2 regions of the Shewanella sp. 10B genome follow, and region 1 is predicted to be linked to the other one. Evidence: riboswitches for the same ligand, from Rfam matches in the RefSeq annotation. Region 1 holds a riboswitch; the other holds the start of a gene.
The links. Region 1 has a riboswitch for cyclic di-GMP ahead of M0415_RS00930 (glycosyl hydrolase family 18 protein). Riboswitches for the same ligand answer to the same signal wherever they lie in the genome.
Positions count from the first base shown of each region.

Region 2: another riboswitch for cyclic di-GMP. It lies ahead of gbpA (N-acetylglucosamine-binding protein GbpA); the one in region 1 lies ahead of M0415_RS00930 (glycosyl hydrolase family 18 protein).

Region 1 covers NZ_JAMDJO010000001.1:209,248-218,067, reverse strand. The annotation lists partial or broken gene M0415_RS00935 (FKBP-type peptidyl-prolyl cis-trans isomerase) at 1-240, shown strand; gene M0415_RS00930 (glycosyl hydrolase family 18 protein) at 311-2,917, opposite strand; cyclic di-GMP riboswitch class I at 3,026-3,114, opposite strand; gene M0415_RS00925 (ROK family protein) at 3,619-4,410, opposite strand; gene M0415_RS00920 (aminopeptidase P family protein) at 4,772-6,586, shown strand; gene M0415_RS00915 (methyl-accepting chemotaxis protein) at 7,060-8,628, shown strand.
Region 2 covers NZ_JAMDJO010000002.1:412,952-421,771, reverse strand. The annotation lists gene exeM (extracellular exonuclease ExeM) at 1-1,910, shown strand, start outside; gene M0415_RS09330 (hypothetical protein) at 2,037-2,492, shown strand; gene M0415_RS09325 (PaaI family thioesterase) at 2,601-3,038, shown strand; gene M0415_RS09320 (YgjV family protein) at 3,092-3,337, shown strand; gene katB (catalase KatB) at 3,684-5,144, shown strand; gene M0415_RS09310 (TMEM165/GDT1 family protein) at 5,215-5,769, opposite strand; cyclic di-GMP riboswitch class I at 6,170-6,265, shown strand; gene gbpA (N-acetylglucosamine-binding protein GbpA) at 6,448-7,866, shown strand; gene M0415_RS09300 (aromatic amino acid transport family protein) at 8,427-8,820, shown strand, end outside.

The DNA of each region.
Region 1 (8,820 bases):
TTTAGCAGCACCTTAATTGGTGGCACTGTGTTCGATAGCTCAGTCGAGCGCGGTGAACCCATTGCTTTCCCACTTAATCGCGTGATTAAAGGCTGGACTGAAGGCGTGCAACTGATGGTCGAGGGCGACAAGTATCGCTTCTTTATTCCAAGCGAACTGGCCTATGGCAACCGCAGCACTGGCAAAATTGGCGGCGGTTCGGTACTGATTTTTGATGTTGAGCTGCTAAAGATTAATTAATCTGACGCTGTAATTCTTAATAAAAAGCCCTGCATTGCAGGGCTTTTTTAATGTCTTTAATCCCTATCGACTAAGGGCAAGACGCCGCGCCAATATCCGTCCATACCGCAGCAACCCCAGGGACATCTCCCTTGGTCCAGTATTTGGCTTGCCACTGACGACCGTTATAGCTGGTGGTTGCACCGCCGTTATAGGCAACGCCCGCATCCCAGCCTAACTCAACCTGACTCAGCAATTGCCATTGGTCGGCGGTTCTTGATGGTGTGTTACCTTGAGTCCAGTATTTTGCCTTCCAAACCAGTTGGTTATAACTCACGGTATCACCCGTGTTGTAAATGCTTGTCGCATTCCAGGCAGGATAGTTGGCCGCATTGGGGTCAGTTGCATCACATTGACCGCCCGTCGCCTTAGGCGTCACGGTTAAGGTCAAGGCAGCACTGGCATCTAAGGCGCCATCGGAGACCAATACACTCAAACTGTATTGGGTCGACTGAGTAACCGTCGGCGCCGTCACCACCAGTGTGGCACTGTTTTGTCCACTCGCCGCCACGCCGCTGGGCACTGTCCATACGTAGGTGAGGCTGTCGCCATCGGCGTCAGTCGCCGTCGCATTGATGCTCACCGATTGCCCCGCTTCAACCGTCACACTCGCTGGTACAGTTACCACAGGCGCTTGGTTTGTCGTCTCGGCCTTATGGGTTAAAGTCACTGTATCGGTTGAAGATAATCCTTCGGGATCTGTGACTTGCAGACTAAACACATACACCACATCCGACGCCGCCTCACTCAGTTGCACCAGAGCATTGGCCATATCCGCATTTCTGATACTTAAGCTTGGGCCCGAGACTTGGCTCCATTGATAACTCAAGGCACCATTTTCAGGATCCCGCGACGCGCTACCATTTAGCGTGACATCCGCAGTGCCCGTTACCGTGATATCTGCTCCCGCATTGGCTATCGGCGCTTTGTTCGCAGGTGGCGTGGTGCCCTCACCATGGCCTAGGCCTTCGTGCATGGCATTGAGTATGTCGCCATTATCGGCGTCAATTTCCCAGGCGAACAGACCACCGAGCTGATTGGCCAGCACGTATTGGCCCTTGGCTTTAACAGAGCGCGCATCGTCGAAGGTAATTAAATCGCCCGTTGATGCATTAAAGACCGATGGCGCTTCGGCGGTTTCATCATAGGCATAGCTCCAACCTGCCCCCATATAATCCTTAGCAATCTGGCGATAATCCACCAGGCCCGCTTCCCAAGTGCCCTTCACTTTGCCCGTGGCGGTGCCCGTGAAAGGATTGTTACCGCTATAACCATTCACCCCAGTCCAGCCGCGGCCGTACATAGCGGCGCCGACCACAATCTTACCCGGCGTCACCCCTTGAGAGAGCAACGCTTTTACGCCTTTGTCCGTGGTGTAACGGGTATTAGGATCCCAGCTCGCCTCATAGAGATTGGTTTGATGTCCAAGCTCAGTATTGGTCCAGCCACCATTAAAGTCGTAACTCATCAGGAAGATGTAATCCATATATTGCTGCGCCGCCTGATAATCGACCTTAGCAATCTTATCGCCGCCCGCACTGATGGCCGAGGTCAACTCATAGCTGCGTCCGGTTTCGGCGCTGAGTTCATCGAGCATCGCCCGCAGTTCACGCATCAGGGTGACATAGGTTTCCCCATCATTGGCATTCCCTAAACTTGGGTTAGCGCCACTGCCTCCGGGGAATTCCCAGTCGATATCGACACCATCGAAGAACTTCCAGGTTTGTAAAAACTCCTTCACTGAGGCGACAAAGGTATCGCGCTTGGTTTTATCTCCTAAAAAGTAGAAGGGATCCGAGAGCGTCCAGCCACCAACGGAGGGGAGGATCTTCAAATCGGGATAGGCTTGTTTTAACGCCATCAATTGGCCAAAGTTGCCTTTGTAGGGATCGGAATACTCACTCACCCCCGCCTGCGGCATTTGTACCGCCGCCCAAGGGTCGTGAATCGCTACTTTAAAATCGGCACGGCCAGCACAGGCGCGCTGCAATGCCTCAAAGCTACCTTCGATTTCCTTTAAGCTGTCGTTGATGCCATTGCCGCCACAAATCGGGGTAAAGCCATATAAAATATGGGTTAAGTTTTGTGCTGGGATCTTATCGACGGGGAATTTACGTCCATAAACACCCCACTCCACAAAGTAACTTCCCACCACTTTGCCGGATTTATTCGCATAGGGACGATTGTTTTCCTTCAAAGGCGCATTGAGTGGCAGTAAATGGCTGCCATCGGTATCGGCGACTAAGATTTCCCTCGCATCACTGGCACTACAACCTTCGTTATTACAAAGCTGCACGCGCATTTGATAGCGCCCGCCCTTATTGACCTTGAAATTGGCCGTCCCCGCCGCACTCGATGGACCTTCCCATGCCACATTTCCATCGAGTAACACCTGCGCCTTATTGCCGATGTCGCCGTTATACAAGTTCCACGTCACGGACACATCGGCGGCATCTTTAACCGTCACTAATTGGTTATAGGCTGAGGCGGCTTGATTCACCTCGATAATGGCAAACTTGGTTTCCCCCCAACCTAATGTCGGTTTACCGGGGAGCGCTGCAAAGGCTTGAAAACTGGCAGCAGAGGCCAGCACCGAGGCCACCAGCATCGCCGAGGTGGAGATTTGAGTCTTAAACATGAGATTTCCCTATTGAGTAAGTTATGCATCAATAAGGCAAACAAAGCGTAGACAGGAAACAACACTCTTAAAACCATGTGCGTACAACGGCAGCATGAAGAAACAACCTGTGGTATCCCCGCTATCATAGGTACAAACGAACCCTTAGACCGGAGGCTTTGCGTCCCAATCTTTCGATTGGTTTGCCTTTCACACTAATGACAACGTTGTCATTACGTTAATTAGCATATGCCGCGATAGTGTTAAATTGCAACTAAATATTAACAAACGGGCCGTTGTACCGATTATCAACGCAGGATTGGCTTTAAAGAAAAGTAGAACCATTGAGTACAAAAAATAAGCAATAAATTGTATTTAAAAGGATTGCTTAAACCATAGAGTCGTATCATCGACTCACCTAGCCAATAGGAGAGACAATAAAAATAAATCGAAAGTCTTAAGAAAGCGGTTATGCAGGACGCCGCTCGATAACTCGTGCAAACAAAAATGCGGTCATCGAACAAGGTGATATGCAGAGTGCGCTGCAAACACACAAATCCGATGGCCGCATGCTGTTGTTCTCGACCCAATCAGAATCAATATCTGAGCCAATATCTGAGCCAATATCTGAATCAATATCAGCGTCAGCAAGCCAAGATTGATAGCCGGAACGAACCTATCACGCCTCAATCTTGGCCTATTCGCACCTCAATCGAATGCCGTTAGGCGGCGTCCTTCGAGTAATCCCTTGCCAAGATCACCGATAAGCCACGGCAGACTAAGGTCTCCATATCATCGACACGATTAATCTTCATTTCGGCTAACGGTGCACTGAGGGCCATGCGTCTTAAACTATCGAGACAACCCTTGTAGTACGGCGCGCTGTTCATCATGCCACCCGCTAACCAGATCCGATTAGGATTAAACAGATTGACCGCCCACGCGAGCCCCATCCCCAGATAAGTACCGGCGAGATATAAATCATCGGCGGTAGCAATCTTACGGCTGCGGATAGAATCGCCGCTGGCGAGCTGCTCAAGACTAAACTCCCCCGCCTCCGTCATCACCCGGCAATGCCCAAGCTCCCCCGCGACTCCCGTGGCCCCCGTAAAAGCCTTGCCACTCAACGCGATCGACATGCCAATCCCAGTGCCGCACATGACTAACAACTCACAGGCATATTTTTCATCACAGGTTGCCTGCATACCGGCGTCGATATCATTGCAGATAAACTTAAGTTCGCCTTGGGTTTTCAAGGTTTCAAAGCTTAGCCCATTGAGACCGGGCAAAGATTTACAGGACACCAAACGATTCTGTTGTACGAGTCCAGGTACAGCGATCGCTAAATGGTAATTCTGTAAATCATAATCCCGTTCCAGCGCCGCGATTTGATCATTTAAATCTTCAATTTTAAAGCCTTCACCCGTGGGGATTTTATATTGTTCTGTATGCCCCTTGAGTTGAAGTTCGAACAGGGCTTTGCTACCGCCCACGTCTATTGTTAATGTTTGCATCGCCAACTCCACTGATACATGTGCTCCCCTCTGACCCCGAGCGGAGATGGCGAATGTTAGCATAATGGGCCAATATTAGCGATTGAATAAAACTTAAGTAGCTAATTTGTAAGAATTAGTCGGAAGGACTGAGTGATAAAGATAACATTTCAATTTGAGAATTCGCCTAAGATCACAGCCCTTGTTACTGCAAAGTGATGCTTCAAAAACAAAATTGTATACAAAATCCTTTATTCCATCCCCTTGCATCTTAGCCATTGAGCTTGCGATAATCGCCGCCAATTCGCATCCTTTTCGCCAGCATTACGCATTATAATTTGGTCGCCTACGTCAGCCGCCAATGCCAATATTTGGAGCCCCTATGTCGTTAGAATCGTCATCATCCCAACAACCTAATAAGATTGCTAACCGTCTTGCCGCCATTCGTAGTGAACTCGCCAATGCCAATTTAGATGCCTTTATCATCCCGCGCGCGGATGAATACTTGGGCGAATATGTGCCTGAGCATAACGAGCGTCTGTACTGGGCAACGGATTTTACTGGCTCAGCGGGCATGGCCATTGTCTTAAAAGACAAAGCCGCCATCTTTACCGATGGTCGTTATACGGTGCAAGTGCGTCTGCAGGTTGATGCAAATCTCTTTAGTTATGAAAGCCTGACCGACACACCACAAATCGAATGGCTATGCGATACGCTTGCCGCTGGTTCACGTGTGGGCTTCGATGCCCGTTTACACACCTTAGCGTGGTTTGAAAACGCCAAAGCGACCTTAGCGAAAGCTCAAATTGAACTGGTTGCCGTCGAACAGAATCCGATTGATAAGCACTGGCAAAATCGACCTGCACCATCGAGCGCAGCTATCACGCTATTTAGTAATGAGAGTGCGGGTAAAACTAGCCTGCAAAAACGAACCGAGATTGGCGCACTAGTCAAAAAAGCGGGCGCCGATGTCGCGCTGATCGCCGCTTTAGACTCCTTCTGTTGGCTACTCAATATCCGTGGTAATGACGTGCCGCGACTGCCGGTCGTGCTCGGCTGCGCGCTACTTCACGCCAATGGCGATATGCAGCTATTTACGGATTTGAACAAACTCCCTGAAGGCATTGAGGAACACGTTGGTACAGGTGTGAGCTTTAAGAGCGAAGCTGCACTTGCCGATACCTTGGCAAGCTTACAGGGCGTGAAACTGCTCGCCGATCCGAACTCTGCCAACGCTTGGGCACAAAATCTCGCCCGCGATGCAGGCGCCAAGTTAATTGCCGGTATTGATCCCGTCTCCCTGCCTAAGGCACAGAAGAATGCCGCAGAATTAGCAGGCATGCGCGCCAGCCATATCCGTGATGGTGTGGCCGTGAGTCGTTTCCTCGCTTGGCTCGATGCCGAAGTCGCCGCCAATCGTCTGCATGATGAAGCAACCCTTGCCGACAAGTTAGAGAGCTTCCGTCTCGAAGATCCACTGTATCGCGAGCCAAGTTTCGATACCATTTCCGCCGCTGGCGCCAATGCGGCCATGTGCCACTACAACCATAACAATGGCACGCCAGCCATGATGACGATGGACAGCATCTACCTTGTAGATTCTGGCGCTCAGTATCTGGACGGCACCACGGATGTCACTCGCACCATCGCCATTGGTAAAGTGACCGATGAACAGAAGAAAATGGTCACCTTGGTATTAAAAGGCCATATCGCCTTAGATCAGGCTCGCTATCCGAAAGGCACTACGGGGCAACAACTCGATGCCTTCGCCCGCCAATATCTGTGGCAACATGGGTTTGATTACGACCACGGCACAGGCCACGGCGTAGGTCATTTCCTCAGCGTGCACGAAGGCCCGCAGCGCATCGGTAAAAACCTCAATGCCATCGCCCTAATGCCTGGCATGGTGTTATCCAACGAGCCAGGTTATTACCGCGCCGACAGTTTTGGGATCCGCTTAGAAAACCTAGTGGTAGTGCAACACTGTGAAGCCTTAAAGGGCGCCGAGCGTGAAATGTATGAATTCGATGCCTTAACGCTGATCCCAATGGATGCTCGCCTTATCGATAAGAGCCTGTTAACCCAAGGCGAAATCGACTGGTTTAATGCTTACCATCAGAAAGTGTTTAACACCTTATCGCCCTTAATGTCGGGCAGTGAGCTTGAGTGGCTGACAAAGGTCACAAAAGCCATCTAACGTTAAGTGGCACAAAACTAAAGCCCAAGCCAATGCTTGGGCTTTTTATTGAGAGTCGCGTCAAGACCCGTTCCACCTATGATGTTACTGTTCTGACAAGCTAAATCACGACATTAGTCCAATAGTCAGGCTGGTGTTTTTCACCTAAGCTCCTACCACTATTTAGGCAAATGAACTTATAACCGCTTTAGCCCGGCATAAGCTAAAAACAGACCTTATACAAAACTCTGAAATTTGCTTTTAAACAGGATAAACACTCGTTTGAAAGCGAATTAAAAATGCAATATTTGCAGAAACTTACAAAATTTAAAAATCATTACTTTTGTTGCGGGTAAAGCTAAAAACCGCTCTCCAATACCCACACAAAAATGATACCATTATCACATAATAAGCCGACTCCAATGAGAGCTGGCACCCGTTTTACCAGTTACATTTACCCAAAAAGTCGTATCGGCCCTGAATGGACACACTAAATGAGCCAGAGTAACCCTAGCCGCAGTAAAACCAGCCAACTCCACAGTAACGCACAGGAAGTCCGCCTCACACCGCAAGACGAATTGATTTCTACCACAGATACCCGTGGGATTATTACCTACGTTAATCAACGCTTTGCCGAAGTCTCGGGTTATAAGCCCGAAGAATTGATCGGCCAGCCTCATAACAAGGTGCGTCACCCAGATATGCCCAGTGCCGCCTTTAAAGAGATGTGGGAAAAGCTTAAATCCGGCCAATCCTGGCGAGGCATAGTCAAAAACCGCTGTAAGAATGGCGGTTTCTATTGGGTCGATGCCTTTGTTTCTCCCCTGTTTGAGAATGGGACTATCATTGGTTATCAGTCGGTGCGTATTCAGCCGCAGGCGGCCTATGTCAGCAAAGCCACGGATATCTATCGCAGGCTAATACAAAATAAACCCATCCCTAAACCACTCAGCTTAATGCAAAAACGTTTTGTCTCTGCCGTCGTCGCGACAACAGGTTTACTGATTGCGGGTTACTTTTGGGGTTGGGGAGTGATTTTCGCAGGGGCGATTCTGATGAGCCTCAATCTGGCGATCTTCTATGATGAGGCCTTTCGCATTCCAGCCAAACTTGTTGAAATGCAGGAGAAATATGACTCTATCAGCCGCTATATCTACTCGGGCGCCGATACCTCATCGATTCTCGATTTCCAATTGATCCTATTGCAAGCCAAGATGAACGGCGTACTTGGTCGCACCCAAGATCAGGCCCACCACTTACATGCGATTGCCGATCAGCTGGTGGTGACGACAGAACAAACCTATGTCAGCCTAGATCAAGAGAAAAACCAGCTAGAACAACTCGCCAGTGCGATGGAAGAAATGAGCTCAACCATTGCCGAGGTTGCACAAAATACTCAACTGACCTCGACCAGTATCAACACCGCCTACGATCTCTGCCTCAAAAGCAGCGCCAATATGAAGGCCAACACCCAAAAGGTTGAGCAATTAGCCAAATCCGTGGCCGATGCCGCCAATAATGCCCATCAACTCAATAAGGAAGCCGAACGGGTGGCCAGCGCCATGGGTGAGATTGACTCGATTGCCGAGCAGACTAACTTGCTCGCGCTCAACGCCGCGATTGAGGCGGCTCGCGCAGGCGAGCAAGGCCGTGGGTTTGCGGTTGTCGCCGACGAAGTACGCGCGCTATCGAGCCGTACCCAATTGTCGACTAACAGTATTTCCCAGAGCGTCGACAAGATGTTCAGCATGCTAAATGCCTGGGCGAAGGAGATGGAGCAGAGCCGTCAGCATGCCGAGCTATGTGCTAACGATATTCAAACTTCTGCTGAGAACGTGAACACCATTTACCAAGAGGTGAGTGAGATCCACACCTTTGCCCAGCAAAACGCGGTGGCCGCCGATCAGCAGCGCCAAGTGGTGCATGAAATCACTAACAACATTCACTCCATCACCCAAACCAGCAGCGAAAACCTCGCCGCCACCCATCAAATTGGTGATGCCGCGAATCATTTAAAACACAATGCCGAAAAGGCCCTCGGTCTACGCCGCGCCTTTGGTTAGTACTCCCGTCGCGCCATTATCAGCTAAGATGATGGCGCGATACTCTCCCTCTAGGTTTGCCCCTCAACAATTTCAACCACATCTAAAACCGCTTACAGATTGTTATAAAATCCCAAAGGGTTAAAAAGTACAGGTTTTAACCGAAAATTTTGCTATACTCCGCGCCCGCCATTTTTCTGCTACAAAGTGCAA
Region 2 (8,820 bases), on a different contig from region 1:
GTTTCTACCTCCAAGAAGTGAAAGGCGATAACTCGCCATACACCTCCGACGGTGTGTTCGTGTTTTTAGGTGAGAATCCACCTGAAGCGATTCAACCAGGCGTTGAAGTCTGCGTTCAGGGGAAGGTGAAGGAATACTTCGGCCTAACCCAAATCGATATTAAAGCCGATAAGAAATTTGAAGTCGGTGCTAAGGGTGAAGTCCCTGCTGCAACACCATTCTACGTGGCTGACGGCGAAACTTTAGCGCAAGCATTAGAGCGCTATGAAGGCATGAATGTGAAACTGGATGCGGGTAGCGATCTGAAGATCAGCCGTACCTTCAGTTACGATTATGCGGGCCGTCGTAATAACATGCTGGTGTCTTACAAGGCACCGTTGATGAAGCCGACTCAGCTCTATCCAGCACTGTCAGCAGAAGCAACGGCGTTAGTTAAATCTAACCTTGAAAATCAGCTGTTTATCGAATCTGACTACAAGCCAGCCGACGGTGTTATCCCTTACTTCCCTGACTTTAACGTCGAAACCGGTTATATCCGTGTGGGCGACCAACTGACCAACCTCGAAGGGGTGATAGGTTACAGCTATGGCGCCTACCGTTTAGTGGCAACCAATACTATTACCGCTGGCGACTTTATCCGCGGTGACGATAGAACCGACGCGCCAAGTGTGGCCACTAAGGGCGATATCCGTGTTGCTAGCTTTAACGTGCTGAACTTCTTTAACGATGTTGTTGGCGGAGATACTAACCCATCGGGCAGTAACCGCGGCGCATTAACCGAAGAAGAAATGCTGCTGCAACGTGCGAAAATCGTCAGCGCGATTACCGCCATGAACGCCGATATCGTCGGTTTAATGGAAATCGCTAACAACGGTTTTGGTGAAAAGAGCGCGATTAAGAACTTAGTCGATGCCTTAAACGAGAAGCAAACTGCTGAAAACGCTTATAGTTTCGTTGAAATCACCGATGAAGATAAATACGACGGTAAGTATTTTGGTAGCGATGCCATCACTGTGGGTATGCTTTACCGCGCGGGTAAAGTGAGCCTAGCGGGTGCGGCTCGTGCGATTGATACCCCTGAGCAGCACGCGAGCGCTGGCAGTGTGACTCGTATTAAAGACGGCAAGACTGAGACTAATCCAGGTAACGATGCTTACCAGCGTCACAGCTTAGCGCAAACCTTTAAGATCCATGATCAGAACTTAACAGTTGTTGTTAACCATCTGAAATCAAAAGGTTCAGGCTGTTTAGAAGATTGGATCAACTTCGAAGAGTCAGTCGATCCGGCTGATCAACAGGGCAAGTGTAATGCCTTCCGCGTATCGGCAGCGAAAGTGCTCGGCGAAGCCTTAAAAGACGTTAAGGGCGATCTGCTGGTGATTGGTGATATGAATGCCTACGGCATGGAAGATCCTATCCGCGTATTGACCGATTACGATGCGAGCAAGTCTGAGCGCGATATCATGACCGCCTCATGGACCACTTTAGATGGCAAAGTGTTTGAGCGCCAAGGTAGCAAGATTGAGAAGGGCTATGGTCTGGTTAACCTCAATACTCAGGCCCATGGTGCTGGTACTTACTCATACAGCTACAACGGTGAGTTAGGTAACCTCGACCATGCCTTAGCAAACACCAGTCTTGCAAAGCGTTTAGTGGATATCGAAGATTGGCATATCAACTCGGTGGAATCTAACCTGTTCGAATACGGCAAAAAATTCTCTGGCGAACTGGCTAAATCTGAAAATGCTTTCTCAGCTTCTGATCATGACCCAGTGATTGTGGCGCTTAGCTACCCAGCGCCGGTTGAGCCACCAAAACCTGAGCCAAAACCAAAGGATGATGGTGGTGCGTTAGGATACTTAGGTCTAGCCTTGCTATCTCTATTTGGTCTACAACGCCGTCGCCGTTAATCGAGTGATTGCACGCTCACAACTGAGTTTGTGAGCTAAACTCAGAGCTAAGGGATGGTTTTACCATCCCTTTTTTATGGCACTGTTGTTGTGAAAGTTTGTACCTTGAACACTCGGAGAGCAGAAATGGCAGCGACTGGCTCCTACCATGCAATCGGCGTAGCGAAAGCGCCACTGTGGTTTTATTTTGTCTCATTTGTCAGTTTGCTATGGAACATCATGGGCTTATTGGCATTTGTTATCCAAATGACCATGACGCCTGAAGCCATGGCGCAGATGAGCCCAGATCAAATAAAGCTCTATGAATCTACACCCGCCTGGCTTGACTGTGTGTTTGGTTTTGCGGTGGTTTCTGGTGTTATAGGTTGTCTGTTGTTACTTATTAAAAAAGCCTTTTCCTATAAAGTGTTAGTTGCATCCTTAGTCGCAGTATTGCTGCAAATGGGCTATGTATTTGGTATTCAACAGGCGGCTGCGGTATTAGGCAGCGATGCCCTCATTATGCCGAGTGTGGTGATCCTGTGGGGAGTGTTCTTAGTCTGGTTTAGTCGTTTTGCTGTCACAAAGCATTGGTTAACTTAGGCGCAGCATCCCCTTGCCGTTTTACACAGATTAAGCCAATGCTTATGTGTTGAACTTCAGTCACTTCTTAGTAAACTGCTAGCTGGTTTTCTTTACTAGGATGTTGAAATGAGTATTTGGTTTAGACCTGTCACCTTAGAGGATTGTGCGCGTTTAGATGCTGGCATGGGGGGCAAAGGCACCTTGATGCAGACCCTAGGGATTGAGATCAGTGAGATTGGTGATGACTACATGAAGGCAACTATGCCTGCCACGCCAGCCGTACATAATCCCTTAGGCATTGTTCATGGCGGTGCTAACGTGGCGCTGGCCGAAACGGTTGCCAGCTATGCCGCAAACTTTGCGGTGGATTTCGAGCAATATTATTGTGTTGGACAAGAGATTAACGCCAACCATTTACGCGCTTCGCGTAATGGCGTACTGACCGCGACGGCTAAACCGGTTCATTTGGGAAAACGCAGTTCGGTGTGGGAAATCTTAATCCATAATAGTGCAGGGGAGTTGACCTGTATTTCACGGATGACGGCGGCGGTAGTAAAACGCTAACAAGGCTCAACCAACCTGTTGTAGTTGTATCAATCGATAAATAAGGACGTGGTATGGATAGTGCAATGATGTGGGAATGGGTTGGTTATTTAGCGTCTGTGGTGGTGGCCATCTCTTTGATGATGTCTAACATCAAAAAGTTACGCTGGTGGAACTTGCTGGGGTCGGCATTATTCGTTGCCTATGGGGTGGCGATACAAGCTTATCCAGTGGCGGCGGTTAACTTTTTTATCGTGATAATCGATGCCTATTACTTAGTCGTCATCTATCGTGAACAGGCGGCCTCTGTCAATGAGTAATATGTAGCACTTTGAATCAATTGAAGTATTTTTTAAGTTTGTCTTAAGCTCGAGTTCTCATTTTTGCCAAGTCGGTTTGCGTTACGGCTGGCATACTCTTTATTCTGTCGCTGGCTATTTCATCGCATACGGGGAGTGAACTTTACTCCCTGAATGATCTAAGCATTCTTCGTTAATCTGAAATGTAGATTGTTTGAATCTATATTAATCGTTTTATTGAATCTGTATCTTTGTCTATTCTAACTCCATCGACAAAACGTCGCCCTGCCAAGGAGATAAGCCATGGCCACAATTTACGATTTAATTGAATCTTGGGTTAACACCAATCAAGAATGAGGAGCAAGGTATGAGTCAACAGTATTTAACAAGCCAAAGCGGTTCTCCAATTGCTGACGATCAAAACTCATTGTCAGCGGGCGAGCGTGGTCCTTTACTACTGCAAGATTGGCATTTAATTGAAAAGCTTGCCCACTTTAACCGTGAGCGTATTCCTGAGCGTGTTGTGCATGCCAAAGGCACTGGCGTATACGGTACTTTCACCCTGACCAAAGACTTAAGCGAATACACCATTGCCGATCACTTTAACGGTGTTGGTAAGCAAACTGAAACCTTCGTACGCTTCTCTACCGTGGGCGGTGAAATGGGTTCTGCTGATGCCGAGCGCGATCCCCGTGGTTTTGGTCTGCGCTTTTATACCGCTCGTGGTAATCACGATATCGTGGGTAACAACACGCCGACCTTCTTCCTGCGTGATGGGATTAAGTTTCCAGACTTTATCCATACCCAAAAGCGTAACCCATTGACGAATTTGAAAGATCCGCAAGCCATGTGGGACTTCTGGTCATTAAACCCTGAAGCCATGCACCAAGTAACGATTCTGATGTCTGACCGTGGTATTCCGGCAAACTATCGCCAAATGCATGGTTATGGTTCGCATACTTTCTCGTTCTGGAATGCTAAAGGTGAGCGTTTCTGGGTGAAGTTCCACTTCAAATCGCAGCAAGGCGTGGTGAACTTAACCAACGAGCAAGCCGATAAGTTAAAGGGTATCGACCCTGACTCATCCCAGCGCGATATGGTGGTGGCAGTGACCGATGGCAACTTCCCACGCTGGACGGTGAACGTACAGATTATGCCTGAGAGCGACGCCAACACTTACCATATCAACCCATTCGATTTAACTAAGGTGTGGCCACATGGCGATTACCCGTTAATTGAGATTGGTGTGTTAGAGCTGAATCGTTTACCGCAAAACTACTTTGCCGAAGTCGAGCAAGTGGCATTAGCACCGAGCAACTTAGTGCCTGGTGTGGGCGCATCGCCCGACAAGATGTTACAGGCGCGTTTATTCGCCTATGCCGATGCGCAGCGTTACCGTATTGGGGCGAACTACAACCAGTTACCAGTAAACTGCCCACATGCGACTAAAGCGAATCATCATCAACGTGCGGGTGCCATGGCGGGAACGCAATGCCCGTACCACGGTAGCCAAACCGGTGGCGATGCCGCAGCTAACTATGGTCCAAACAGCACTGCGGGAGCTTTAGTGGAACCGGCAAACTTTGCCGAGCCACCACTGCGTTTAGATGGCGAAGCGGCACGTTACAGCCGTTACAATCAGGATGATTACACGCAAGCGGGTAATTTGTATCGCATCTTTAGCGAAGCTGAGAAAGTGCGCTTAGTGGAAACGATTTCTGGCTCACTGCGTCAGGCGAGTTTAGAGGTACAGCAACGTATGCTGGCACATTTCCACAAGGCCGATGCGGATTACGGTCAACGGATCCAAACTGCACTCGGGTTATAAGCTTAATTAACCCATAAAAAAGGCCAATGTTATCACTGGCCTTTTTGTTTATCTAAATTTAATCAATTGGTTAAAGCACTAGCGTTGCGACACCTAATAGGGCGAATAAAATCGCGCAGCCTCGGTGGATCCACTTCATTGGTAGTTTTTCGGCACTAAAATGCCCTGCAATAACCACTGGGACGTTTGCCAGCAACATACCCAAAGTGGTACCTGCAACCACCATGGCTAAGGCATCGTATTTAGCGGCTAACACGACAGTCGCGATTTGGGTTTTGTCGCCCATCTCGGCAATAAAGAACAGAATAAAGGTCGCGATAAAAGGCCCCATCTTATAGAAACGGCTTTCTTCGGCGTCCACTTTATCGGGGATTAACACCCATAGCGCAATCGCAAAGAAGGAAGCGGCAACCAAGTAGCGTGCTACATCTGGGCTTACCCAGTTAATCGCCCATTGACCAAGCCAAGCGGCGGCAAAATGGTTAAATAGGGTTGAGAGTAAAATACCCAAGATAATCGCGGTTTTATTTTTAAATCTTGCAGCGAGCAATAGGGCAAGCAGTTGGGTTTTATCGCCAATCTCGGCGATGGCAACCGTAAAGGTTGAGGCGAGTAACGCTTCCAAGTGTGATCCTTTTAGGGGTGGTTTTTGACATAAGCACAATAGACCGTCCACCCCTAGGTGCGGTTACTGTGCTCAGGTCTTGCAGGACAAATCGATGATTTGCTGTGAACACCATGGCATGCGGCCAAGTATGTTGATGTTCACCCTGAATATCGACGGCTCGAAATCCAGTTAGCTACTCCCCCGAAGCTAGGAGGGCATTATACCCAAGTAAGAGTCTGTTTCAAGGGTAAAGTCATTAAGCTTAAGCGCAAATAATATGACAAACGCCAATAAAATACCGCTCGACGTTTTGTAATGCATTGAATTGTAACATTTTAATTTTTGACAACGTTGTCTTTTATTGCTAGGTTAGCCCTGTCTCAATTTAAGTTACATATTGTTAACTTGAATGGAGAACCACCGTATTTGGCAAACTAATTGAAAAATTAGGACGCAAAGCCTCCGGTCTAAGGTTGTAAAGGGATGTTGTAACTAAGATAGCGGGGTTGCCTCTGAATTGATTTAATGCTTTCAATTCTTTGAAAAATAAACGGCTTTGCTTAATGCTGTTTTGCCTAAATACCACTTTTATACCTATGCCAATCTCGTCGAGAAAGGCACCCTACGGAGTACATTAAAGTGGAACATCAAACTGCTTTTTCACCAATCACAAACGCTAAACTCAAACGTCCGCAACTGGCTCGCTTAAGCCTAATTGCCTTAGCTTTAAGCGCCACGAGTGCGATCGTCAGCCAAACGGCGTCGGCCCACGGTTATGTAGTATCACCTGAGTCACGCTCGTACGCCTGTAAAACCGGCAGCAATTTAAACTGCGGCGCCGTTCAGTGGGAACCGCAAAGTGTCGAAGGCCCATCAGGTTTTCCGGAGTCAGGCCCTGCCGACGGTAAAATTGCCAGCGCAGCCAACGGGGCATTTTCTCCCTTGGATGAACAGAGTCCAAGTCGTTGGTCCAAACGTGATATCAAGTCGGGTTGGAATGACTTTTCTTGGCAGTTCACCGCTAACCATGTGACCCGCAATTGGCGTTACTATTTAACTCGCCAAGGTTGGGATCAAAACCAAGCGTTGAGCCGTGCAAGTTTTGACTTAGCGCCCTTCTGTGTGATCGATGGTGGCATGGTGCAGCCGCCTAAGTTAGTGACGCATAACTGTTATGTGCCTGAAGATAGAAGCGGTTATCACGTGATTTTGGCCGTGTGGGAAGTGGGGGACACCACCAACAGTTTCTACAATGCCATCGATGTGAACTTTAGCTCTGGCACCGTGGTGCCGGGCGAGTGGACCGACATTGGTGATATCAATCCGTCACTCGATCTTAAGGCGGGTGATAAGGTGATGACGCGGGTGTTTGACGCCAACGGTGAGCAAGCTGCCAAGCAAACCCAGATAACCATTGCCGACACCACTCAAGGTGCCAAGCAAAATTGGCCATTCCTGTTAGCCAGCGCGATTAATGCCCAGCAGACACAACTTAAGGCGGGGCAGAAGAATGCCTCTGGGGTGATCTCGCCCGTTTATGGTAAAAATGAGATTTATGCCGCGCCAAATTCGGGCCTAGAGCGAGTGGAAGTGAGCTTTGATATTGCGCCTGCGCCGGGCAATCAGCTCGATGTCACGTCACTGGCCGATGATTACACCATTGTCGATGGTGCCGCTCAGGTCAGTTTCGATGTTAGCACCAATACCGATATGCAGGTCTCGGCTTACCTGTTTAGCCACGATGGCACGGCAGCAGGGTATGTCACGCAAGCGGTCAACAATACCAGCGCGAGTTTAGTGCTTGATGTCGTTGCGCCAAAGGCGGGCCATTATCACTTACAGGTGAAGGGCGAGCCTAAGCAAGGCGAGGTTATCCAGCAAAACTTCGATCTGTTCTTAAAAGATCAAGCCACAGCGCCCGATGCCGACTTTGTCTTCCCCGAGGGCATTAAAAACTATGTGGCGGGTACTAAAGTGCTGCAACCTAAAACCGGCAAGATCTATCAATGTAAACCTTGGCCTTACAGTGGTTATTGCATGCAATGGTCGCCAACGGCAACAGGGTTTGAACCGGGTGTCGGCGGCTCTTGGGCTATGGCCTGGATTGAGCTGTAACCCGTTAACAGGGGAATGAGGGATTGTGAGTCGTGTTAATCCGCGTTAGCGCAATCCCGTATCCCCGTGAGCGAATCGCAAAGCCAATAGATAAACCCTGCAATGCCACAGGTGTTGCAGGGTTTATTGTTTTGATAACAGATCCGCCTCGATTTTTTATCTTTTACTCACATTTCCCCTTCGGATAGCTAAAGCGGCGTCATCTTTGTCTATAACTGGCTTGCCCGCTGGGATAGGCTCTGTTAATGTCCCTAGCTATCTTCTATTACGCGCGATGTCGCTGCTTTGCTAAGGCAATCACGGTTGAAATTAATGTCACTTTTCTGCAAACGATTTAGTTAGCCTCAATGGCGACTGGGTTGAAATATTCAAAAGCTATTGGGGCCAATTGATCTGCTCTTTGAGATCGGATTGGATGCTTTAAGTTTAGTGACGCTTTTCGTTTGAGATTGCTGTTGGCTTAATCACAGAGTGCGCAAGGCTTTATCCTTCAAATCTACTCAAAAAACCTTAAAAAATAATAATTAATACTTGAACAGGATAATTGTGTGAATTCAAAAATGTTAGGCTCGATAGCCATTGTCGCGGGGACCGCCATTGGCGCGGGAATGTTAGCCTTACCCTTAGCCACGGCCGCTTTAGGCATGGTGCCAGCCATTTTGTTAATGGTGGTGATTTGGGGCTTGTCAGCCTATACCTCATTGTTAATGCTTGAGATTAACCTACGCTCCGGCGTCGGTGATAACGTCCACGCCATCACGGGCAAACTCCTCGGCAAGAAAGGCCAAATGGTGCAAGGCGCCTCCTTTCTCAGTTTGCTCTTTGCTTTAACAGCAGCGTATTTGACGGGCGGCTCATCGCTGTTAGTGCTTAAAGCCAAAAATATGTTCGACCTAGTGTTAGACAACCAGCTTGCGGTCGTGCTGTTTACCTTAGTGCTGGGTGGATTTGCGG